DNA from 3 places in the Streptomyces sp. 63XJN7_1_ISO-PGPR-S23-121 genome. Region 2 is predicted to be linked to each of the others. Evidence: predicted binding sites of a transcription regulator. Region 2 holds the regulator's gene; each other region holds the start of a gene.
The links. Region 2 encodes HrcA, which represses chaperone genes, less so after heat shock. Its sites were predicted from a motif close to TTNGCACTCNGNNNNNCNGAGTGCNAA; they were not measured.

Region 1 (3,271 bases), 5.8 Mb from region 2:
CGGTCTTCCTCACCGACGACGAGATCAAGGACGACTACGGCTACTTCGAGGAGATGCAGACCCGCGGGGTCACCCTCAACAGCCACACCCTGAGCCATCCCTACCTCCCGGCGCTCTCCTACGCGCAGCAGAGACGCGAGATCTGCGGCATGCAGGAGGTGATCGAGAAGCGCTACGGCAAGCGCCCCGCCCTCTTCCGCCCGCCCTTCGGCAACTACAACCGGGACACCCTGCGCGCCGCCAGGTCCTGCGGCGTCAGGTACGCGCCGATCTGGAACGAGGAGGTCTACGTCGACCACTGGGAGTACCGCGAGTGGGACCGGGACCTCCACCCGGGCGACATCGTCCTCACCCACTTCCGGGGCCGCGACGACTGGGACGGCACGATGACGGACATGGTCCGCCGCTTCCTGGACCGGATCACCGCCGCCGGATACGCGGTGGCCCGGCTGGAGGACTACCTGTGAGGCGCGGGCGGTTCCGGCCGGCCGGGGCCGCCCTGGCAGCCGTACTGCTCACCGGCTGCGCCCCGTTCGCCGGCCCCGCCGGCCACCCCACGGCCGGCAAGGCGGCCCGGGCGGGCGGCGGGGGCCACGCACCGCCGCCCGTCCTGGACCACGTGCGCACCGCCGACCGGGTCGTCTTCCTCACCTACGACGACGGCGCCGACCGGGACCCCCGCCTCGCGGGCCTCGTCCGCGAACGGCGGCTCCCGGTCACCCTGTTCCTCTCCGACACCGTGGCCGGGCCGGCGTACGGCCGCTTCGCCCGGCTGCGTTCCGTCGGCGCGAGCCTGCAGAACCACACCCTGGACCACCGCGCCCTGCGCGGCCTGCCCTACGCCGGCCAGCGCGCCGAGATCTGCGGCCAGCAGACCAAGCTCCACTCCCGCTTCGGCGTCCGCCCCCGCCTCCTGCGCCCGCCCCACGGCCGGTACGACCCGACGACCCTGCGGGCCGCCGCCGACTGCGGCATCACGGCCGTCGTCCTGTGGCGGGCCGAGCTGGGCGCCGACGGCGACCTGACCTGGACCCGCGGCGACCACCGCCTCCACCCCGGCGACATCGTCTCGGTCACCGCTCCGTCCCGCACGGAGCACCTGCTGCGCCGGATCGAGCAACAGGACCTCCGGGTGGGCCGCCTGGAGGACTACCTGGGTCGAAACAGCCCGTCCGGCGCTTGAGGACGAGGCCGTCCAGGCCGAAGCGGGGGTCCGGGGGCGGCAGCCCCTGGCGACGCCCACACCCACGCCGGGTGCGCCCGAAAACCGGCACCGGCACCAGAAAATCCCACGACGCGCCGCAGGCATTGGCACTCCGCTTGACCGAGTGCTAATCGCGGTCATAGTCTCAGGTCTGGCACTCCCCCCTGGAGAGTGCCAACTACGCGACGGGCAGGTCCGGCACCCGCGACGACGGATCCACCTGGTCGCCACCTCAGACAGTTAACCCCGTGAGATCTCCGAAGGGGGAGGTCGGATCGTGACGACCACCAGCTCCAAGGTTGCCATCAAGCCGCTCGAGGACCGCATCGTGGTCCAGCCGCTCGACGCCGAGCAGACCACGGCTTCGGGCCTGGTCATTCCGGACACCGCCAAGGAGAAGCCCCAGGAGGGCGTCGTCCTGGCCGTGGGCCCGGGCCGCTTCGAGGACGGCAACCGTCTTCCGCTCGACGTCTCCGTCGGTGACGTCGTGCTCTACAGCAAGTACGGCGGCACCGAGGTGAAGTACAACGGCGAGGAGTACCTCGTCCTCTCGGCCCGCGACGTGCTCGCGATCATCGAGAAGTAAGCCGTAGGTCGACTCACCTCGACTCTGCTCGACAGCTGCGCCCCTGGCCCCCGCGACCGATAAGAAGCCGGGCGCGAGGGGCGCAGTCTGTTTTCCGTTAGATCAGATTTCCGAGAGGGCTCACGCTCCCATGGCGAAGATCCTGAAGTTCGACGAGGACGCCCGTCGCGCCCTCGAGCGCGGCGTCAACAAGCTTGCCGACACGGTGAAGGTGACGATCGGCCCCAAGGGCCGCAACGTCGTCATCGACAAGAAGTTCGGCGCCCCCACCATCACCAACGACGGTGTCACGATCGCCCGCGAGGTCGAGATCGAGGACCCGTACGAGAACCTCGGCGCCCAGCTGGTGAAGGAGGTGGCGACCAAGACCAACGACATCGCGGGTGACGGCACCACCACCGCCACCGTCCTGGCCCAGGCCCTGGTCCGCGAGGGTCTGAAGAACGTCGCCGCCGGTGCCTCCCCGGCGCTGCTGAAGAAGGGCATCGACGCGGCCGTCGCCGCCGTGTCCGAGGACCTCCTCGCCACCGCGCGCCCGATCGACGAGAAGTCCGACATCGCCGCCGTGGCCGCGCTGTCCGCCCAGGACCAGCAGGTCGGCGAGCTCATCGCCGAGGCCATGGACAAGGTCGGCAAGGACGGTGTCATCACCGTCGAGGAGTCCAACACCTTCGGTCTGGAGCTGGACTTCACCGAGGGCATGGCCTTCGACAAGGGCTACCTGTCGCCGTACTTCGTGACGGACCAGGAGCGCATGGAGGCCGTCCTGGAGGACCCCTACATCCTCATCAACCAGGGCAAGATCTCCTCCATCGCGGACCTGCTGCCGCTGCTGGAGAAGGTCATCCAGGCGGGTGCCTCCAAGCCGCTGCTGATCATCGCCGAGGACCTCGAGGGCGAGGCGCTCTCCACCCTCGTCGTGAACAAGATCCGCGGCACCTTCAACGCCGTCGCGGTGAAGGCCCCGGGCTTCGGCGACCGCCGCAAGGCGATGCTGCAGGACATGGCCGTCCTCACCGGCGCCACGGTCATCTCCGAGGAGGTCGGCCTCAAGCTCGACCAGGTCGGCCTGGACGTGCTCGGCACCGCCCGCCGCATCACCGTCACCAAGGACGACACCACGATCGTCGACGGTGCCGGCAAGCGCGACGAGGTCGAGGGCCGCATCGCCCAGATCAAGGCCGAGATCGAGAACACGGACTCCGACTGGGACCGCGAGAAGCTCCAGGAGCGCCTCGCGAAGCTGGCCGGCGGCGTGTGCGTGATCAAGGTCGGCGCCGCCACCGAGGTGGAGCTGAAGGAGCGCAAGCACCGTCTGGAGGACGCCATCTCCGCGACCCGCGCCGCGGTCGAGGAGGGCATCGTCTCCGGTGGTGGCTCCGCCCTGGTCCACGCCGTCAAGGTCCTCGAGGGCAACCTCGGCAAGACCGGCGACGAGGCCACCGGTGTGTCGGTCGTCCGCAAGGCCGCCGTCGAGCCGC
Region 2 (3,271 bases):
GCGATGCCCAGGGAGGACGGCTTCACCGCCTCCCAGATGTCGATGTAGGGGTGGCCCACCACCAGCGCGTGCTCGCTCGTCACCGCCTCGGCGATCCGCCACTCCTTCGACGCCGGCACCAGGTGGTCCACCAGCACGCCCAGCCGCGCGTCCGGGCCCGGCGCGAAACCGGCGACGACGGACGGCAGGTCGTCGACCCCCTCCAGGTACTCCACGACCACGCCCTCGACCCGCAGGTCGTCGCCCCAGACCTTCTCGACCAGCTCGGCGTCGTGCCGCCCCTCGACGTAGATGCGGCCGGCGCGGGCCACGCGCGCCCGGGCACTGGGGACGGCCACCGAACCGGACGCCGTACGGGTGGGCCGTACCGGACCCGATGCCGGCCTGACCAGGGTCACCGCACGGCCCTCCAGCAGGAAGCCGCGCGGCTCCATCGGGAACACCCGGTGCTTGCCGAAGCGGTCCTCCAGCGTCACCGTCCCCGCCTCGCAGGAGACCACCGCGCCGCAGAAGCCGGTGCCGGGCTCCTCGACCACCAGACCGGGGTCGGCCGGGACCTCGGGCACCGGCTGCGGCTTCTTCCACGGCGGAGTCAGATCGGCGGAGTACTGGCGCATTCTGCCGACGATACGAGGAACGCCCGCGCCGTGATCAACGCGACACGCCGAAGCGGGCGGCCAGCGCGTCCCGCTGGGCCCGGACGAACGCCGCGTCCACCACCGCCCCGTGCCCGGGGACGTACAGCGCGTCCTCGCCGCCCAGGCCGAGCAGCCGGTCGAGGGCGGCCGGCCAGCGGGCCGGTACGGCGTCGGGCCCCGCCTGCGGCTCGCCGGACTCCTCGACCAGGTCCCCGCAGAAGACGACCGCCGGGTCCCCCGGCACCAGCACCGCGAGGTCGTGGCCGGTGTGCCCGGGGCCGACGTCGGCCAGCACCACCCGCCGGCCGCCGCCCAGGTCGAGCGTCCGCTCGCCGGACACCTCGTGGCGTACCGGGACGAGGGCGTCCGCGGCCTCCTCCGCGAGCCGGGCGTCCAGGCCGTGGGCCACCGCGTCCGCGCGCAGCGCCTCCCGGCCCCCCGCGAGGACCGCGGCCACGCCCGCCGCCCCGAAGACCTCCGCGCCCGCGAACGCCGCGGCGCCGAGGACGTGGTCGAAGTGCGCGTGGGTCAGCGCGAGATGCGTCACACGGCGACCGGCGAGCTCCCGCGCCGCCCCGCGCAACCGCGCGCCCTCGCCGAGGCCCGACCCGGCGTCGACCGCCAGCGCCGCGTCCGCGCCGACGACCAGCCCCGCCGTGCAGTCCCACCCCGGCAGGCGGCACCGCCCCACCCCGGCCGCCAGCCGCTCCCACCCCAGGTCTTCCCAAGTCACCGTCACGGCGCCGACGCTAGCGCCCGAGGGCCCCGGTCACGACGGCGGCGCCCCGCCCTTGCCGGGGGCGTACCCCGCGGCCGTACACTGGGCCGGGGAAGTCTGGCACTCGAACACGGTGAGTGCCAGGGAGAACACCGGGCGGACGGCTTTTTGGAGGTGTGCGCGATGCTCAGTGAACGCAGGCTGAAGGTGCTGCGCGCCATCGTCCAGGACTACGTCGGCACCGAGGAGCCCGTCGGCTCCAAGGCCCTCACCGAGCGGCACAACCTCGGCGTGTCCCCGGCCACCGTGCGCAACGACATGGCGGCCCTCGAGGACGAGGGCTTCATCGCCCAGCCGCACACCAGCGCGGGGCGCATCCCGACCGACAAGGGCTACCGGCTCTTCGTCGACCGGCTGGCCGGCGTCAAGCCGATGACCGCGCCCGAGCGGCGCGCCATCCAGAACTTCCTGGAGGGCGCCGTCGACCTCGACGACGTGGTGGCCCGTACGGTGCGGCTGCTCGCGCAGCTCACCCGGCAGGTCGCCGTCGTGCAGTACCCCTCGCTGACCCGGTCGACCGTGCGGCACGTGGAGTTGCTCTCCCTGGCGCCCGCGCGCCTGATGCTCGTGCTGATCACGGACACCGGGCGGGTCGAGCAGCGCATGGTCGACTGCCCGGCGCCGTTCGGGGAGGCGTCCCTGGCGGATCTGCGCGCGCGGCTCAACAGCCGGGTCGCGGGCCGCCGGTTCTCGGACGTCCCGAGCCTGGTCGAGGATCTGCCGGAGGCCTTCGAGGCCGAGGACCGCGGTACGGTCTCCACGGTGCTCTCCACGCTGCTGGAGACGCTGGTCGAGGAGAACGAGGAGCGGCTGATGATCGGCGGCACCGCCAATCTCACCCGCTTCGGGCACGACTTCCCCCTCATGATCCGGCCCGTCCTGGAGGCACTGGAGGAGCAGGTCGTGCTCCTCAAGCTGCTCGGCGAGGCGAAGGATCCGGGCGTGACCGTCCGTATCGGTCATGAGAACGCCCACGAAGGACTCAACTCCACGTCCGTCGTGTCGGTGGGCTACGGTTCGGGCGGCGAGGCGGTTGCCAAGCTCGGCGTGGTCGGACCGACCCGCATGGATTACCCGGGAACGATGGGAGCGGTACGCGCAGTGGCACGGTACGTCGGACAGATCCTGGCGGAGTCGTAGGTGGCCACGGACTACTACGCCGTACTCGGCGTACGCCGCGACGCGTCCCAGGACGAGATCAAGAAGGCGTTCCGGAGGCTCGCCCGCGAGCTGCACCCGGACGTCAACCCCGATCCGAAGACCCAGGAGCGGTTCAAGGAGATCAACGCCGCCTACGAGGTGCTGTCGGACCCGCAGAAGAAGCAGGTCTACGACCTCGGCGGCGACCCGCTCTCGCAGGCCGGCGGCGCGGGCGCGGGCGGCTTCGGCGCGGGTGGCTTCGGGAACTTCTCGGACATCATGGACGCGTTCTTCGGTACGGCGTCGCAGCGCGGTCCGCGCTCGCGCACCCGCCGGGGCCAGGACGCGATGATCCGCCTCGAGGTCGAGCTGGACGAGGCCGCCTTCGGGACGACCAAGGACATCCAGGTCGACACGGCCGTCGTCTGCAACACCTGCAACGGCGAGGGCGCGGCCCCCGGCACCTCGGCCCAGACGTGTGACATGTGCCGCGGCCGCGGTGAGGTGTCGCAGGTCACCCGGTCCTTCCTGGGTCAGGTCATGACCTCCCGCCCCTGCCCCCAGTGCCAGGGCTTCGGCACCGTCGTCCCCACCCCGTGCCCCGAGTGCGCGGGCGACGGCCGGATCCGCTCGCGGCGCACCCTGACCGTGAAGATCCCGGCCGGTGTGGACAACGGCACCCGGATCCAGCTCGCGGGCGAGGGCGAGGTCGGCC
Region 3 (3,271 bases), 980 kb from region 2:
ACCGGCCTGACCGCGACGATCCGCCCCAACCTGGACTCCTTCCGAGAGGCTGGCCTCGCATGAGCGTGACCGTTCGCATCCCCACCATCCTGCGCACCTACACCGGCGGGAAGGCCGAGGTCGCCGCCGACGGCGCGACCCTCGCCGAGGTCATCTCGGACCTGGAGAAGAACCACACCGGGATCGCCGCCCGCGTCCTGGACGACCAGGGCAGGCTGCGCCGCTTCGTCAACGTCTACGTCAACGACGACGACGTCCGCTTCGAGCAGGGCCTGGAGACGGAGACCCCGGACGGCGCCGGCGTCTCGATCATCCCGGCGGTCGCGGGCGGCTGAAACGCCCCCTTCGTTACCTTCGGTAAACGGCGTCACTCCGCGTTCAGCGAATTGCCCCCTCCCGGGAGAGAAGTGGAGGGGGCAATTCCATGTGATTGAGCGCGGTAGAGTTGGGGAACGCGCTCCCGATCACCGGGACGGCGCCCCGGAATTCCTGCCCCCGGCCCGACAAGATGTAGCCAAAGTGTGGGCGTATTTCGCGGCTTTTGTTCTCTTTGTGTAGCCCGACTTGACCCGAATTCAGGCGCATTGTCGCCACATTCCGGACCGGCTACGTCCAGATTTCTCGTCCGATTGCCCTGTTGCAGACGGCAGTTGGACAGATACATTCGGCCGCGGTCGACGCGTTCCGGCGCACGCCCCCACCCATTGGGGGGTGAGGTCTGACCCGGATCCGCGAAGTGCGGATCTGTGCAAGGGCCAGTAATAGGGGAGTTAGGCATGGCTCAGGGCACCGTCAAGTGGTTCAACGCGGAGAAGGGGTACGGCTTCATCGCGGTCGACGGTGGTGCGGATGTTTTCGTCCACTACAGCGCGATTCAGATGGACGGCTACCGCACCCTCGAAGAAGGCCAGCGGGTCGAGTTCGAGATCTCGCAGGGTCAGAAGGGCCCGCAGGCCGACATGGTTCGCCTCAGCGCCTGAGACGTGCGGCCACCGCAAGCCAACGGTCTTCTCCGAAGGGCCCGTACCCCCTGGGGTGCGGGCCCTTCGGCCTGCCCGGGCCCAGGCCCGGACCCCGGGGGTCCGCGCGGGCCGGTGTTCGCGGGCGGCTGAGCGACCGGCTCGATCCCCGGGGGGCGCTTGCACTCGGCAGGGGCGAGTGCTAATCATTGCGTTAGCACTCTGAAGGTGAGAGTGACAACGAGGACCGGGTCGGTGAGGCCCGCGGGCCGGGTGGGGAAGGAACCCACGAGGCCGGCGAGCCGTCCGTCGCGGGCGCGGGCGCGGTCCGAAGGAATCACCCCCAGTCCTGGAGGGACCACTTCACATGGCCAAGATCATCGCGTTCGACGAGGAGGCGCGGCGCGGCCTCGAGCGCGGCATGAACCAGCTCGCGGACGCCGTCAAGGTGACGCTCGGCCCCAAGGGCCGCAACGTCGTCCTCGAGAAGAAGTGGGGCGCGCCCACGATCACCAACGACGGTGTCTCCATCGCCAAGGAGATCGAGCTCGAGGACCCGTACGAGAAGATCGGCGCCGAGCTGGTCAAGGAAGTCGCCAAGAAGACGGACGACGTCGCCGGTGACGGTACGACCACCGCGACCGTCCTCGCCCAGGCCCTGGTGCGCGAGGGTCTGCGCAACGTGGCCGCCGGCGCCAACCCGATGGCCCTGAAGCGCGGTATCGAGAAGGCCGTCGAGGCCGTCTCCGCCGCCCTGCTCGAGCAGGCCAAGGATGTCGAGACCAAGGAGCAGATCGCCTCCACGGCCTCCATCTCCGCCGCCGACACCCAGATCGGCGAGCTCATCGCCGAGGCCATGGACAAGGTCGGCAAGGAAGGCGTCATCACCGTCGAGGAGTCCCAGACCTTCGGTCTGGAGCTGGAGCTCACCGAGGGTATGCGCTTCGACAAGGGCTACATCTCGGCGTACTTCGCCACCGACATGGAGCGGATGGAGGCGTCGCTCGACGACCCGTACATCCTCATCGCCAACTCCAAGATCGGCAACGTCAAGGACCTGCTGCCGCTCCTGGAGAAGGTCATGCAGTCGGGCAAGCCGCTGCTGATCATCGCCGAGGACGTCGAGGGCGAGGCCCTGTCGACCCTGGTCGTCAACAAGATCCGCGGCACCTTCAAGTCCGTCGCCGTCAAGGCCCCGGGCTTCGGCGACCGCCGCAAGGCCATGCTCGGCGACATCGCCATCCTCACGGGCGGCGAGGTCATCTCCGAGGAGGTCGGCCTCAAGCTGGAGAACGCCTCCCTCGACCTGCTGGGCAAGGCGCGCAAGGTCGTCATCACCAAGGACGAGACCACGATCGTGGACGGCGCCGGCTCCGCCGAGCAGGTCCAGGGCCGGGTCAACCAGATCCGCGCCGAGATCGAGAACAGCGACTCGGACTACGACCGCGAGAAGCTCCAGGAGCGTCTGGCGAAGCTGGCCGGCGGCGTGGCCGTCATCAAGGCCGGTGCCGCCACCGAAGTCGAGCTCAAGGAGCGCAAGCACCGCATCGAGGACGCCGTTCGCAACGCGAAGGCGGCCGTCGAGGAGGGCATCGTCGCCGGTGGTGGCGTGGCCCTGCTCCAGGCCTCCCAGGTCTTCGAGAAGCTGGAGCTCACGGGTGACGAGGCGACCGGCGCCAACGCCGTGAAGCTCGCCCTGGAGGCCCCGCTGAAGCAGATCGCCGTCAACGGTGGTCTCGAGGGCGGCGTCGTCGTGGAGAAGGTCCGCAACCTGACCGTCGGCCACGGCCTGAACGCCGCGACCGGTGAGTACGTCGACATGATCGCCGAGGGCATCATCGACCCGGCGAAGGTGACCCGTTCCGCGCTGCAGAACGCCGCCTCCATCGCCGCGCTGTTCCTCACCACCGAGGCCGTCATCGCCGACAAGCCGGAGAAGGCCGCCGCGGCCGCCCCGGGCGGCATGCCGGGCGGTGACATGGACTTCTGATCGACCGGTTCCGGTTGATCGACCGTCCTTCACGTACCGAGGGCGGCACCCCTGGCCACGGCCGGGGGTGCCGCCCTCGGGCGCGTCGTGCCCCGTGGCGCCGCGGGCGTGTGTGAGCCGGGTCACGGATGACGGGCCACCGGAATGGCGGTGGCGGGTGTGCCGGTTGCACGGATGCAGGCATGCATGCGTATGCACATACCGACTGGTACCCCTGAGGAGCCCCCATGACCGTCACCGCCCCCGACGCCGCCTCGCGCGCCGCGCGGATCCTCGCCCGCCCCACCGTCATCAACGGCCTGACCGTGCCGAACCGGATCGC

Region 1: the regulator HrcA is predicted to act here: its motif matches at 1,309-1,335, upstream of groES (co-chaperone GroES).
Region 3: the regulator HrcA is predicted to act here: its motif matches at 1,139-1,165, upstream of groL (chaperonin GroEL).

Annotation. Positions count from the first base shown of each region.
Region 1 is NZ_CM149653.1:721,260-724,530, forward strand. Features, by position in the region: gene AC0VYN_RS03505 (polysaccharide deacetylase family protein) at 1-467, shown strand, start outside; gene AC0VYN_RS03510 (polysaccharide deacetylase family protein) at 464-1,183, shown strand; gene groES (co-chaperone GroES) at 1,482-1,790, shown strand; gene groL (chaperonin GroEL) at 1,921-3,271, shown strand, end outside.
Region 2 is NZ_CM149653.1:6,525,076-6,528,346, reverse strand. Features, by position in the region: gene AC0VYN_RS29280 (DUF3097 domain-containing protein) at 1-617, opposite strand, end outside; gene AC0VYN_RS29275 (MBL fold metallo-hydrolase) at 652-1,377, opposite strand; gene hrcA (heat-inducible transcriptional repressor HrcA) at 1,540-2,556, shown strand; gene dnaJ (molecular chaperone DnaJ) at 2,557-3,271, shown strand, end outside.
Region 3 is NZ_CM149653.1:7,505,193-7,508,463, reverse strand. Features, by position in the region: gene thrC (threonine synthase) at 1-63, shown strand, start outside; gene AC0VYN_RS33560 (MoaD/ThiS family protein) at 60-335, shown strand; gene AC0VYN_RS33555 (cold-shock protein) at 777-980, shown strand; gene groL (chaperonin GroEL) at 1,327-2,949, shown strand; gene AC0VYN_RS33545 (NADH:flavin oxidoreductase) at 3,177-3,271, shown strand, end outside.